DNA from 2 places in the Shewanella sp. HL-SH8 genome. Region 2 is predicted to be linked to the other one. Evidence: predicted binding sites of a transcription regulator. Region 2 holds the regulator's gene; the other holds the start of a gene.
What was found. The regulator LexA, encoded in region 2, represses DNA repair genes until DNA is damaged. The targets are predictions, from matches to a motif close to TACTGTATNNNNATACAGTA.
Positions count from the first base shown of each region.

Region 1: a site for LexA is predicted at 2,316-2,335, ahead of ACRWQN_RS10125 (YebG family protein). Genes of this name have one in related genera too.

Region 1 covers NZ_CP195039.1:2,287,992-2,293,421, forward strand. The annotation lists gene ACRWQN_RS10110 (MlaD family protein) at 1-865, opposite strand, end outside; gene ACRWQN_RS10115 (paraquat-inducible protein A) at 852-1,448, opposite strand; gene ACRWQN_RS10120 (paraquat-inducible protein A) at 1,537-2,163, opposite strand; gene ACRWQN_RS10125 (YebG family protein) at 2,347-2,631, shown strand; gene ACRWQN_RS10130 (GAF domain-containing protein) at 2,707-3,165, shown strand; gene proQ (RNA chaperone ProQ) at 3,442-4,065, shown strand; gene prc (carboxy terminal-processing peptidase) at 4,088-5,430, shown strand, end outside.
Region 2 covers NZ_CP195039.1:599,566-604,995, reverse strand. The annotation lists gene mtr (tryptophan permease) at 1-320, opposite strand, end outside; gene plsB (glycerol-3-phosphate 1-O-acyltransferase PlsB) at 320-2,743, opposite strand; gene lexA (transcriptional repressor LexA) at 2,994-3,611, shown strand; gene ACRWQN_RS02710 (cell division inhibitor SulA) at 3,608-4,126, shown strand; gene coxB (cytochrome c oxidase subunit II) at 4,516-5,430, shown strand, end outside.

The DNA.
Region 1 (5,430 bases), 1.7 Mb from region 2:
CGCTAATATCCTCGGCATTCTGTAAGTGCAGATTAAATACTAAGCCGCCGTTAGCATGCTCTTCGTCTTCAAATAAACTAAAAATATCCCCATTCTCAGCTTGAGTGGTTTCACTGCCGGTATTAAAACTAATGCCACCTGCTAAAATTGAAGCAAGACTTTCGGTATTGATTTTGACCCCAGATAGTGAGGCATCAATACTGAGGCCTGATGCATTCCAAAAACGAGAGTCAGAGTGCACTAAATGCGAATATTGCTCCTGAATAAAGGCGCTAATAATAACATTTGAGCTACCTGATAATCGATAACCTACAATACTACCAACAGGTATTTGTCGATAAAAGATAGATGAACCTACGTCAATAGAGCCAAGCTTATCGGTATGAAGTTCAATAACCATGCCTTCACTACCAGGAGTAATAGCTGGTGCCTCTCGTTGTGCTTCAAAATTAGTGCGTGATTTACCATCTCCCGGTTGAATGGCAATATAATTACCCGAAAATAGCGTTTCAAGTCCTTCAACACCAGTAATACTGGCTTTTGGTTTAACTAACCAAAACTGAGTGTTTTTGTTCAAAAAAGGATCTGCACGATAGTCCATAACGACTTTTACATTTACGCCATTAAGATCTTCATCAATGCTGACATCCGTGACTTTACCCACAGCTAACCCTTGATATTTTACTAAGGTTTTACCGATATCAATGCCTGCTGCACTCGGGAAGTGAATGTTTATTTCAACGCCGGATTCTTTAATGCTTTTTATGCCTAGCCAAGTGCCAAGTACCAAAGCAACAATAGGGAGTAACCAGATAGGAGAAAATAGTTTTTTCTTTACAACTTTTGGCGATTCAATTTGCGTCATTATGAGTTTCCAAGCGGTCCCAAAGTAAGCGAGTGTCCAGCACTTTTGCTGCGAGTTGTGTTAATAATATTACTAATGCGAAGGCGGTTGCCGCAGGAGCGGGTTTTGCATCTAATAGTTGCCCCATATTCACTAATGCCACAGTGAGTGAAATAACAAATAGATCTAACATTGACCAGCGCCCAATCCATTCAATAATGTGAAAGCCGATCATCATTTTTCGTTTAGAAATAGGGATATTAAAGCTGATGGCACATAAATACAGCCCCAGTCCGAAAATTTTAAGCCAAGGTACAAGAATACTGGCAGTAAACACAATGATGGCAATCGGGTAAAGGCCTAAATGGACAAGATGTGCAATGCCGCTAAATATTGTATCGTTAGTCACTACACCACGATTGGTTAGTAAGGTAATTGGATAAATGTTCGCTAGGACCAGCAAAACGGTTGCTGTGACTAATAAAGCCCAACTTTGTTGAATACTAGCATAATTTCGGGTGCTCAGGCGTGAATGACAGCGACTACAATTTTGCTCGGTTGTCGGATTAACTTTTTTGCACACCAGACATAAACACACCCCCATCTTCTGACCCTGAGGCGCTAATGAGGTTAATTGGTTACCTTTATCAACTTCTGCTTGTGACAAAGTCGAATGAGTGACTTCGTTATTATCAGTCATTCACAAAACTCCACATATGCTCAAGATTATATTCACGCTGTAAAAATAGAATTGATAAGAATAATAAACAAAAGCTTAATGTTCCCATGCCGAAATAAACATCAGAAAAGTCAGATAGCTGAAATGCCGAGACTAAAAAACTAATTACATAAATTTCGAGCATTGTTAATTGAGAAAGTAAACCATGATTTTTGAGTAGGCCGCGGAACGTTTGCTGCCAAAAAGAAGAGGTTAAATTAAACTTTATAATTAATACTTGAAATAGAATAGATAAGACTAACAACGCAGGAGCGGCAACTGCGGAGGCTATCACGGCCAAACCTACAATCCAGTATCCCTGTCCCCATACCGCTACAGCAGATTCAAAAACGGTGGTAGTACGAATACTGCCTAGAAAGTTAATTTCAAGTACAGGTAACAAATTAGCAGGTAAAAATAAAATAAGTGAGGTGATACATAAAGCTAAAAGGCCGTTTATAGAGCAATAGGGTGTGTCATACAGAGCTGTATCGCATCGCGGACACAGCGCCCTGACATTAGAAGGCAATGCGCGCTTTCGAATAACTAAATCGCATGAGCGACAAAGAATGACTGCTTTAAATAGCTTAGGCTCTGGCATTATGTTTATTATTTAAATTTTCCTTATCATTAAGCTGCTTATATTATACGACATTTAAAAATTTAATGAGCAATATCGAACAAAATCATAAAACAAGTCAATTATTATGTTGATGACTATTGCGTATTACCCTTTAACTATGTCAACCTTGGCACTGTATATAAAAACAGTGGAGATATGTTCATGGCAGTGATAACTCAATTTGTCGTGGTAAGAGAAGGGGTTGAGAAAATGACTTTCACATCGAAGAAAGAAGCCGATGCCTACGACAAAATGCTTGATATAGTCGATAATTTAGTACCATTTCTAGCTGCTTCTGATGCTAATTTAGATGACGCTACCTGCGAACAACTTGCTTTCTATTTAGCAAATAATAAAGACGAATTATCTAATGTACTTCGTGGTGTTGTTAAAACGGCTACACCAGCAGAAACAAAGCCAAAGAAGAAGACCGTTAAACAAGATTAATTTCAAATAATAAAAACTACTGTTAACCTATGGGTTAAATTAGTTAAAGTAATATTTTGGGATCAAGGAATTACAATGAAAGTTGAGTTTTATCGAACGTTAACTCGTCAAGTGGAAGCCTTAATGGCAGGTGAGGACGATATTGTTGCTGCAATGGCAAATTTTTCAGCATTAATAAACGACAATCTTGATGATTTAAACTGGGCCGGTTTTTATATCACTAAAGATGAGCAACTTGTACTTGGTCCGTTTCAAGGTAAAGTTGCTTGTACAAGAATACCCTGGGGTAAGGGTGTTTGCGGCACCGCCGCTGCACTAAATCAGACCCAAAGAGTAGCCGATGTACATCAGTTTGAAGGACATATTGCCTGTGACTCGGCCAGTAATTCAGAAATCGTTGTACCTGTTCGCCAAAATGGTAAGGTCATTGCGGTACTTGATATAGACAGCCCATCACTCAATCGTTTTGACCAAGATGATCAAGATGGGATTGAATTACTGGTAAAACAGTTTGAAACTTGCCTATTTGATTAAATTGCAGGCAAAAAATAGTAAATGATTGTCGCAATCGCTGCTGTGAGCTTTATAATAGCCTGCTTGAGCATTCACATATCTGTGAAAAGCCAAATAGATGCTAGTGTAAATAGCTGAAAATTTGTTAGAGTTTGTTTCAGAGGCTTTAGCAGAACGGCTGTTAATGCTAATTTGTAGGCTAAGTGTCAGTAAACTGAAAATCTTAGCAAAAGATGAACGACTACAGGCTTATTTATATCTGCCGATTTAGTCCCCTTATTTAACGTGGAAGTAAAAATGGAATCAACAGACAAGTTGACCGACACCAACGCAATTTTAGCGTTTTTATATGAAACCTTTCCTGCATGCTTTATTGCAGAGGGCGACACAAAGCCATTAAAAATTGGTTTATTTCAAGATTTGGCTGAACGGTTAGCTGATGATTCTAGGGTTAGTAAAACACAACTTCGCGTTGCTTTGCGTCGTTACACTAGCAGCTGGAGATACCTTAAAGGTGTTAAAGTTGGCGTGCAGCGTGTTGATTTAGACGGCAATGAATGTGGCGCTTTAGAGCAAGAGCATATTGATCATGCTCAAGCCACGTTGAAAGAGAGCCAAGACAAAGCCAAAGCTAAACGTCAAGCTCAAGCGCCTAAGCCTGCTGCTAAAAAGCCTGCTAAGAAAGTGGCTCCTAAAGCTCGACCAGAAGCTAAAAAAGAGCGTCCAGTTAAAGTAGCTGCGCCGGTTGTTAATCTAGTACCTGCAAAAATGGAAGACCTATCTACCAACCAACGTGTAAACGTGAAGTTAGGTGCATCGCCAGTTGCTGGAACGATTACCGACATTAAGAAAGAAGATGTCCATGTTCAGTTAGATTCTGGCTTGAGCATCAAAGTACGTGTAGCCCACATACTATTATAAAAATTAAAGGAGTAACTTGTTGATGCGAAAACTTACATTGGCCGCGTCAATTGCTTGTGCATTCGTCGGATTTTCTGCATGGGCAATTTCACCAACGATTCAAATCAGCGAGTTACCCAAACTAGCCCAAGAGCCTCAACATCAGGCTGCGAGTAAACGAGTAACAAATTTGTTTACTCGTGCGCATTATCATCGTTTCGACCTTGATGATGCTTTTTCAGAGCAGATATACGCACGATTTTTAGAGCAACTCGATTATCGCCGCAATGTATTGACTCAAGCAGATATTAATAACTTTGACCAATATAAAAGTCAGTTTGATGACATGGTAAAAGCAGGTGATATATCACCTGCATATAAAATGTTTGATTTACTACAGACTCGTCGTTATGAACGTTTTGCCTATGCATTGACACTTCTACAAACAGAATTCGATTTTGCAAAAGAAGATGACGCTTATGAATTCGATCGTAAAGATTCTGCATGGCCAAAAGATGACGCTGAGCTTAATGAGTTATGGCGTCAACGTGTTAAATATGATGCGTTAAATCTTAAGTTAACGGGCAAAAAATGGGATGAGATTGTTGAGATCTTAACCAAGCGATATGACAATGCGATTAAACGCCTAAGTCAAACTAATAGCGAAGATGTATTCCAAACTGTGATGAACGCCTTTGCTAGAACTGTTGAGCCGCACACCAGTTACTTATCACCACGCAATGCTGAACGCTTCCAAATGGAAATGAACCTAAGCCTTGAGGGGATCGGAGCTGTTTTACAAATGGACGATGACTACACTGTCATTAAAAGTTTGGTTGCAGGTGGCCCTGCTGCATTAAGTGAAAAGCTATCACCGGAAGATAAAATCGTTGGTGTTGGGCAAAAAGGTAAAGACATTGTTGATGTTATCGGTTGGCGTTTAGATGATGTTGTTGAACTTATCAAAGGCCCTAAAGGCAGTGAAGTTGTGCTGCAGATTTTGCCTAAAAAAGGTGGCGCCAATGCTAAACCTTTTGATGTTACTATTATTCGAGACAAAATTCGTCTAGAAGATCGTGCAGCCAATTCTAAAGTGATTGAGCCTACCACAGGTGAATTTGCTCATCGTAAAGTCGGCGTTATTCAAATTCCTGGCTTTTATATGAACCTATCTGAAGATGTAGCTAAAGAATTGTCGAAGTTGAAAGAAGCTGAAGTCGAAGGCGTGGTTATTGACTTGCGTGGCAATGGCGGTGGAGCCCTCACTGAAGCGACATTACTCACTGGTTTGTTTATCGATGCAGGACCGGTTGTGCAAATTCGTGATGCTAATGGTCGCGTAAACCAAAATAGCGATAATGATGGTAGAAGTACTTATGACGGCCC
Region 2 (5,430 bases):
GTTAGGATGTACAACACAAAAGCAATTGATAAGCCATTGACTATTCTACCAAATTGCCCAAGCGTATCACGCGTTAACGTGTCAAAACTGGCCCCAGGCTCAAAATGTAAATTGGCTTCCAGTAATAGTAAACCAGACATCAGCATACAAAACCAAATACCTACTAACATCAGTACAGAATAACTAAACCACATACCTGCCCCGACCACGGGCAACGAGAACATTCCCGCGCCAACAGTCGTACCAGCAATAATCATTGCCCCACCAATAAGAGACTTACTTTTGGGGCTATTTTTAGCCGCATTCATGTGGTTTGCCATTAATTTAAATGCTCCGCGTTTACGCTATCTTCAATGGTTTGTCGCACTGATGGACGTAATAATCCATTCGCGTGGTCGCGTATACGGAACACTTCATCTAATGGCTCACGACTGCATAAATAACCTAGCTCTTTTAGTTTCACGCTCAGGGTATTGTACAATTTTTTATCGTAGAACTCTGGTGCAGTAATACCGTGCAACGCCCCTAACCTTTGGGCCAATAAATGGCTGTCTCGTTCAAGCTCAGCACGCTCTAATTCAGGTTTGATCCCTAACAAATTAAAGATAATGGCATAACGCTGTAATGTTTCACTGACGGTTTCAGCTAATAGCTCTAACTGGGTGATATTCGCTTGGACAACAACACAACGTTTATCACCACTAATTAAATTCTCCTCAACCATTTGATCAAGCACTAAATCAACATAAGCGGGAAGATCAGCAATACCCATAAATAATTCTGCTTTCATCAGCGGGTAAAAGTCCTCAACCACTGCCAGAATTTGTTCACGATTACATTCTTCATAGCGCACTAAACAACTGGCAATTAGGGAAGGAATAATCATGATATGAATAATGTTATTACGATAATAACTCAAGGTAATAGCGTGGTTAGGGTCAATTGCGACAATGTCCCCTAGTGGGTCTTTTTCTAAGGTAAATTTATTGAGTGATAAGCAATGCTTAACAATGGATGGACCATCACCTTCTGCAACCGATGTATAGCTTGAATAAGGTGCTTGCTTTAACAGTTTTAAATAGAAATTTAGCTGACGCTCAAGCTGATGACGTTCTAACGCATTTTGCTCTGAGGCCAGTAATACTAAACTGGTTAACGTGACTGAACTTGCTGCAGCGGCACCATTTATGTTGGTCATCACCTGGTTGGCAAGTACGTTTACCGCAGGCGTAACCCATGATGGTTTTTGGTCAGGATCTTTGGCAATCTCTTCACGCCAATCAGGAGATTGTTGTTTCAAAAAGTTTTGTAAATTGATTGGCTCGCCAAAGTTTACGTAACCCTGGCCAAAATTACCCAGCTTACGAATAGCACCAAATACCTGCCAAAGCGATTCCTTCTCTTTTTTCTTACCACTTAATTCTTTATGGTAAGTAGCCACTTCCATCACGTGGTCATAACCGAGATAAACAGGCACTAACGTCACCGGCCGCTCAATACCACGCAGCACACTGTTAATTGTCATGGCTAACATACCGGTTTTAGGTGCAAGCAATCTACCAGTGCGTGAACGACCACCTTCGGTAAAGTATTCAACGGCGTAGCCCTTAGCAAACAGTTGATCTAAATACTCACGAAAAATAGCGGTATACAGTTTGTTGCCATTAAAACTACGGCGAATGAAAAATGCACCACCACGACGGAACATTGGGCCTGCAGGCCAGAAGTTTAAGTTGATACCGGCTGCAATGTGCGGCGGCACCATACCTTGGTAATACAAAATATAAGACAGCAGTAAATAGTCCATGTGGCTGCGATGACAAGGCACATATACAATTTCATGACCGTCATGATGCAGTTGGCGCACTTGCTCAGCGCCTTTGATGTTAATACCACTGTATAGCTTATTCCATAACCAGGTGAGAAAACGCTCAGCAATACGTACTAAACTATCTGAATAGTCGGCCGCGATTTCGTCCAGATACTCAATCGCAGTTTCACGCGCTTTCTCTTTGGAAATCTTCTTGTTTGCCGCTTCTTCTTCAATGGCCTTATTGATCGATTCAGACTTTAATAACGAAGCAAACAGAGCTTGACGGTTAGGCAGTTGTGGTCCAGTCATGACTTTACGTTGACGGCGAAAATGTACCCGAGCCACCCGAATTAATTTATGGGCAATGGCTTCATCAGTACCATGTTCATCGGCTAAATAGCGTAATGACATTGCGTTAGAGAACTGCACAAAACTATGGCGACCTAGAAATAGAATCATTAACCATTTACGTAACCAGGTAGGGCTTTCACGTTCAAGCACAGCGGCTTTCATTGTGTCATCTTCTTTGCCCGGAGTACGGCCCCAGTAAAGACTCACTGGTACTAGTTGGATGTCTAACTCTGGCTGCTGACGGTGAAGTGCTAATAAACTGGTAAAAAAGTGTAAAAACTTTTCGCCACCTTCTCGTTTACCAATAATGGGCTTTCGCCCTTCTAAACAAACGACTCGAGGCACTTTCATACCATCAAGTTGTAAAGGCTCGTAAGGACTTGGTAAGCCAAGGCCCTGGGTCATTTCGCTTAATGCTGCAGTGTCACTGATCGACTCTGTCTTCATGACATAAACAATGGGCTTGTCTGGATCGAAGTTTAGATCTGCAAATGGGTCATGTGGCACAACTATCGTTTGCACCATCAGCTTTTGAACCCTGCGTAACAGTCTAAGCATGATTGAATCTGGTTTTGACATAATAATATTCGCAATAAAGCCCTTTTAATATGGGCGCATAGGATACCAGAAACTGGTTACCTTTCACTATATGCTGTACGCATCAAGCAGCGCTTTTAAATTCAATAACAAATAAAGTAAAACATACTATTGATAAATAGAGTAAAAAAATCATTTTTAATAATAAAATTAAAAAATAATTGGTGAATACTTGCGCAAACACAAACACTGTATATAATGACAGTTACTGTATAGAAAGACAGGAAATAACATGAGACCCTTAACACCACGCCAAGCTGAAATTTTAGAGCTTATTAAAAACAATATCTCTGAAACTGGTATGCCACCTACTCGTGCAGAAATCGCTACACGCCTAGGTTTTAAAAGCGCAAATGCCGCTGAAGAGCATTTAAAAGCCTTGGCTAAAAAAGGGTTTATTGAAATCATGCCCGGCACATCTCGCGGTATACGATTGACCCAAGAAGACGAACCTGAAGAAACAGGTTTACCTTTAATTGGCCAAGTCGCTGCCGGTGAGCCCATTTTAGCGCAAGAGCATGTTGAACAGTACTATCAAGTTGATCCTAATATGTTTAAACCTGCCGCAAACTTTTTGTTAAGGGTTCGCGGTGACAGCATGAAAAACATCGGCATTTTAGAGGGTGATTTACTCGCCGTTCATAAAATACAGCAAGCCAGAAATGGCCAGGTCGTTGTTGCTCGTGTTGAAGATGATGTGACAGTGAAACGTTTTGAGAAAAAAGGCAATGTCGTATATTTGCATGCTGAAAATGAAGCGTATGCACCTATCGAAGTCGATTTAAGTTACCAAAGCCTCACTATTGAAGGGCTTGCAGTTGGTGTAATTCGTAATGGAGAATGGTTATGAACAAACTAATGGGTACATCCCCTCGTCATCCTGGTTTATGGGTAGATTTGCCAACTGCAGATATTAATTTAGCGCAGCCTATCACCACACTTCAAACCGAAACCAATGGTAAAGTGGAACTCAGTCAATATGCTAGCCAATTGGCACAATTAAGCCAACAAGGTCGCTGGATAGTGCTAATTAACCCTGCCAATATCAATTACAAACAGATGTTAGCTAGTGCTGGGGTAAGAATGGATCGCGTATTGTTAGTACATGCAAAGGATGAAATTGAAACACTTTGGGCAATGGAAAAAGCATTAACCAGTGGTACATCAAGTGCCGTTATTTCATGGACTCAACCTTTAGATGCACGCGACAGTCGCCGATTAGAGTTAGTCGCAAAAAGTGCCCGAGCATTAGGTGTCGTTATTGAAGATGTAAGCACTCACTTAGGCACTAATTTGGCAACTAAAGCGATTATTTCAAATCAAAATAATGCTGTTAAAACAATTAATTTCACTTCATTTCATTAGTACTAAACGCCGTGTTTACTGAGCCCTGTCTATGTACAGGGCTTTTTTATGCAAACTTTCAGTTAATTAGCTATAAAAGTGATCTTGATCAATGTTTAATCTACAAGTAATGTATTTAACAGGGTTGAAACATTTTTAACCTAATTGAAACGCTACAGTCTAGATTTTATCTGACAGATAAAAGCGTCAAATCAGAATTGATAGGTTCAGTTGTAGGTGCCAGCGTGGTGCACATAAATACAAATCCGTAAGCCTTACACGCTTACAACCACCAGGGTACTTTGAGGTCATCAAGCTTTTTTGGGAACCGAAGAGTTTACATAGAGCAGAGACTTACTGTGTGACTCTTCTTTGTAGTTGCTATTCGCAATTGGCAGAGGAGAAGTCTTGTGAAGCAATGGTTGTATTGTGTAATGGCGGTGTTACTGGCACCTCCACTTGGGGCAAACGAAATGCCCCTCAACATGACAAAGGGTGTAACGAATATCAGTGGCCAGGTTTATGACCTCCATATGATTATTCTTTATATTTGCTGTGCTATTGGTGTTGTGGTGTTCGGGATCATGATTTATTCAATGATCTATCATCGTAAATCCAAAGGCGCGGTCGCGGCAAATTTTCATGAAAGTACCAAAGTAGAAATTGCTTGGACCGTGATCCCATTTGTTATTTTAATTGGTATGGCCATTCCAGCCACTAAAACCCTTATCGCTATGGAAGATCCGTCTGACGCGGACTTAACCATTAAGATCACTGGTTCGCAGTGGAAATGGCATTACAGTTATTTTAATGAAGATGTCGAGTTCTATAGCATTTTATCCACTCCTCGCACCCAAATTGACGGTGATGAAACTAAAAGCGCAACCTACTTATTAGAAGTAGACAAACCTTTGGTACTGCCTCTCAATCGGAAAGTGCGTTTTTTAATGACATCAGATGATGTTATTCACTCTTGGTGGGTTCCAGCTTTTGCGGTTAAAAAGGATGCTAACCCAGGCTTTATTAACGAAGCTTGGACACGAATTGATAAAGCAGGAACTTACCGTGGTCAATGTGCTGAATTATGCGGCAAAGACCATGGATTTATGCCTATTGTGGTTCAGGCGTTGCCTGAAGCGGAATATGATGCGTGGCTTTTAGACCAAAAACAGCTTGCCAATAATGCAGCTGCCGCGGCTCAAGCAGCCTTGTCAGAAACTCTTTCAAAAGAAGAGTTAATGACCAAAGGCGAACAAATTTACCTCTCTACATGTGCAGCATGTCACCAACCTAATGGTGCAGGCTTACCCGGTGTATTCCCATCT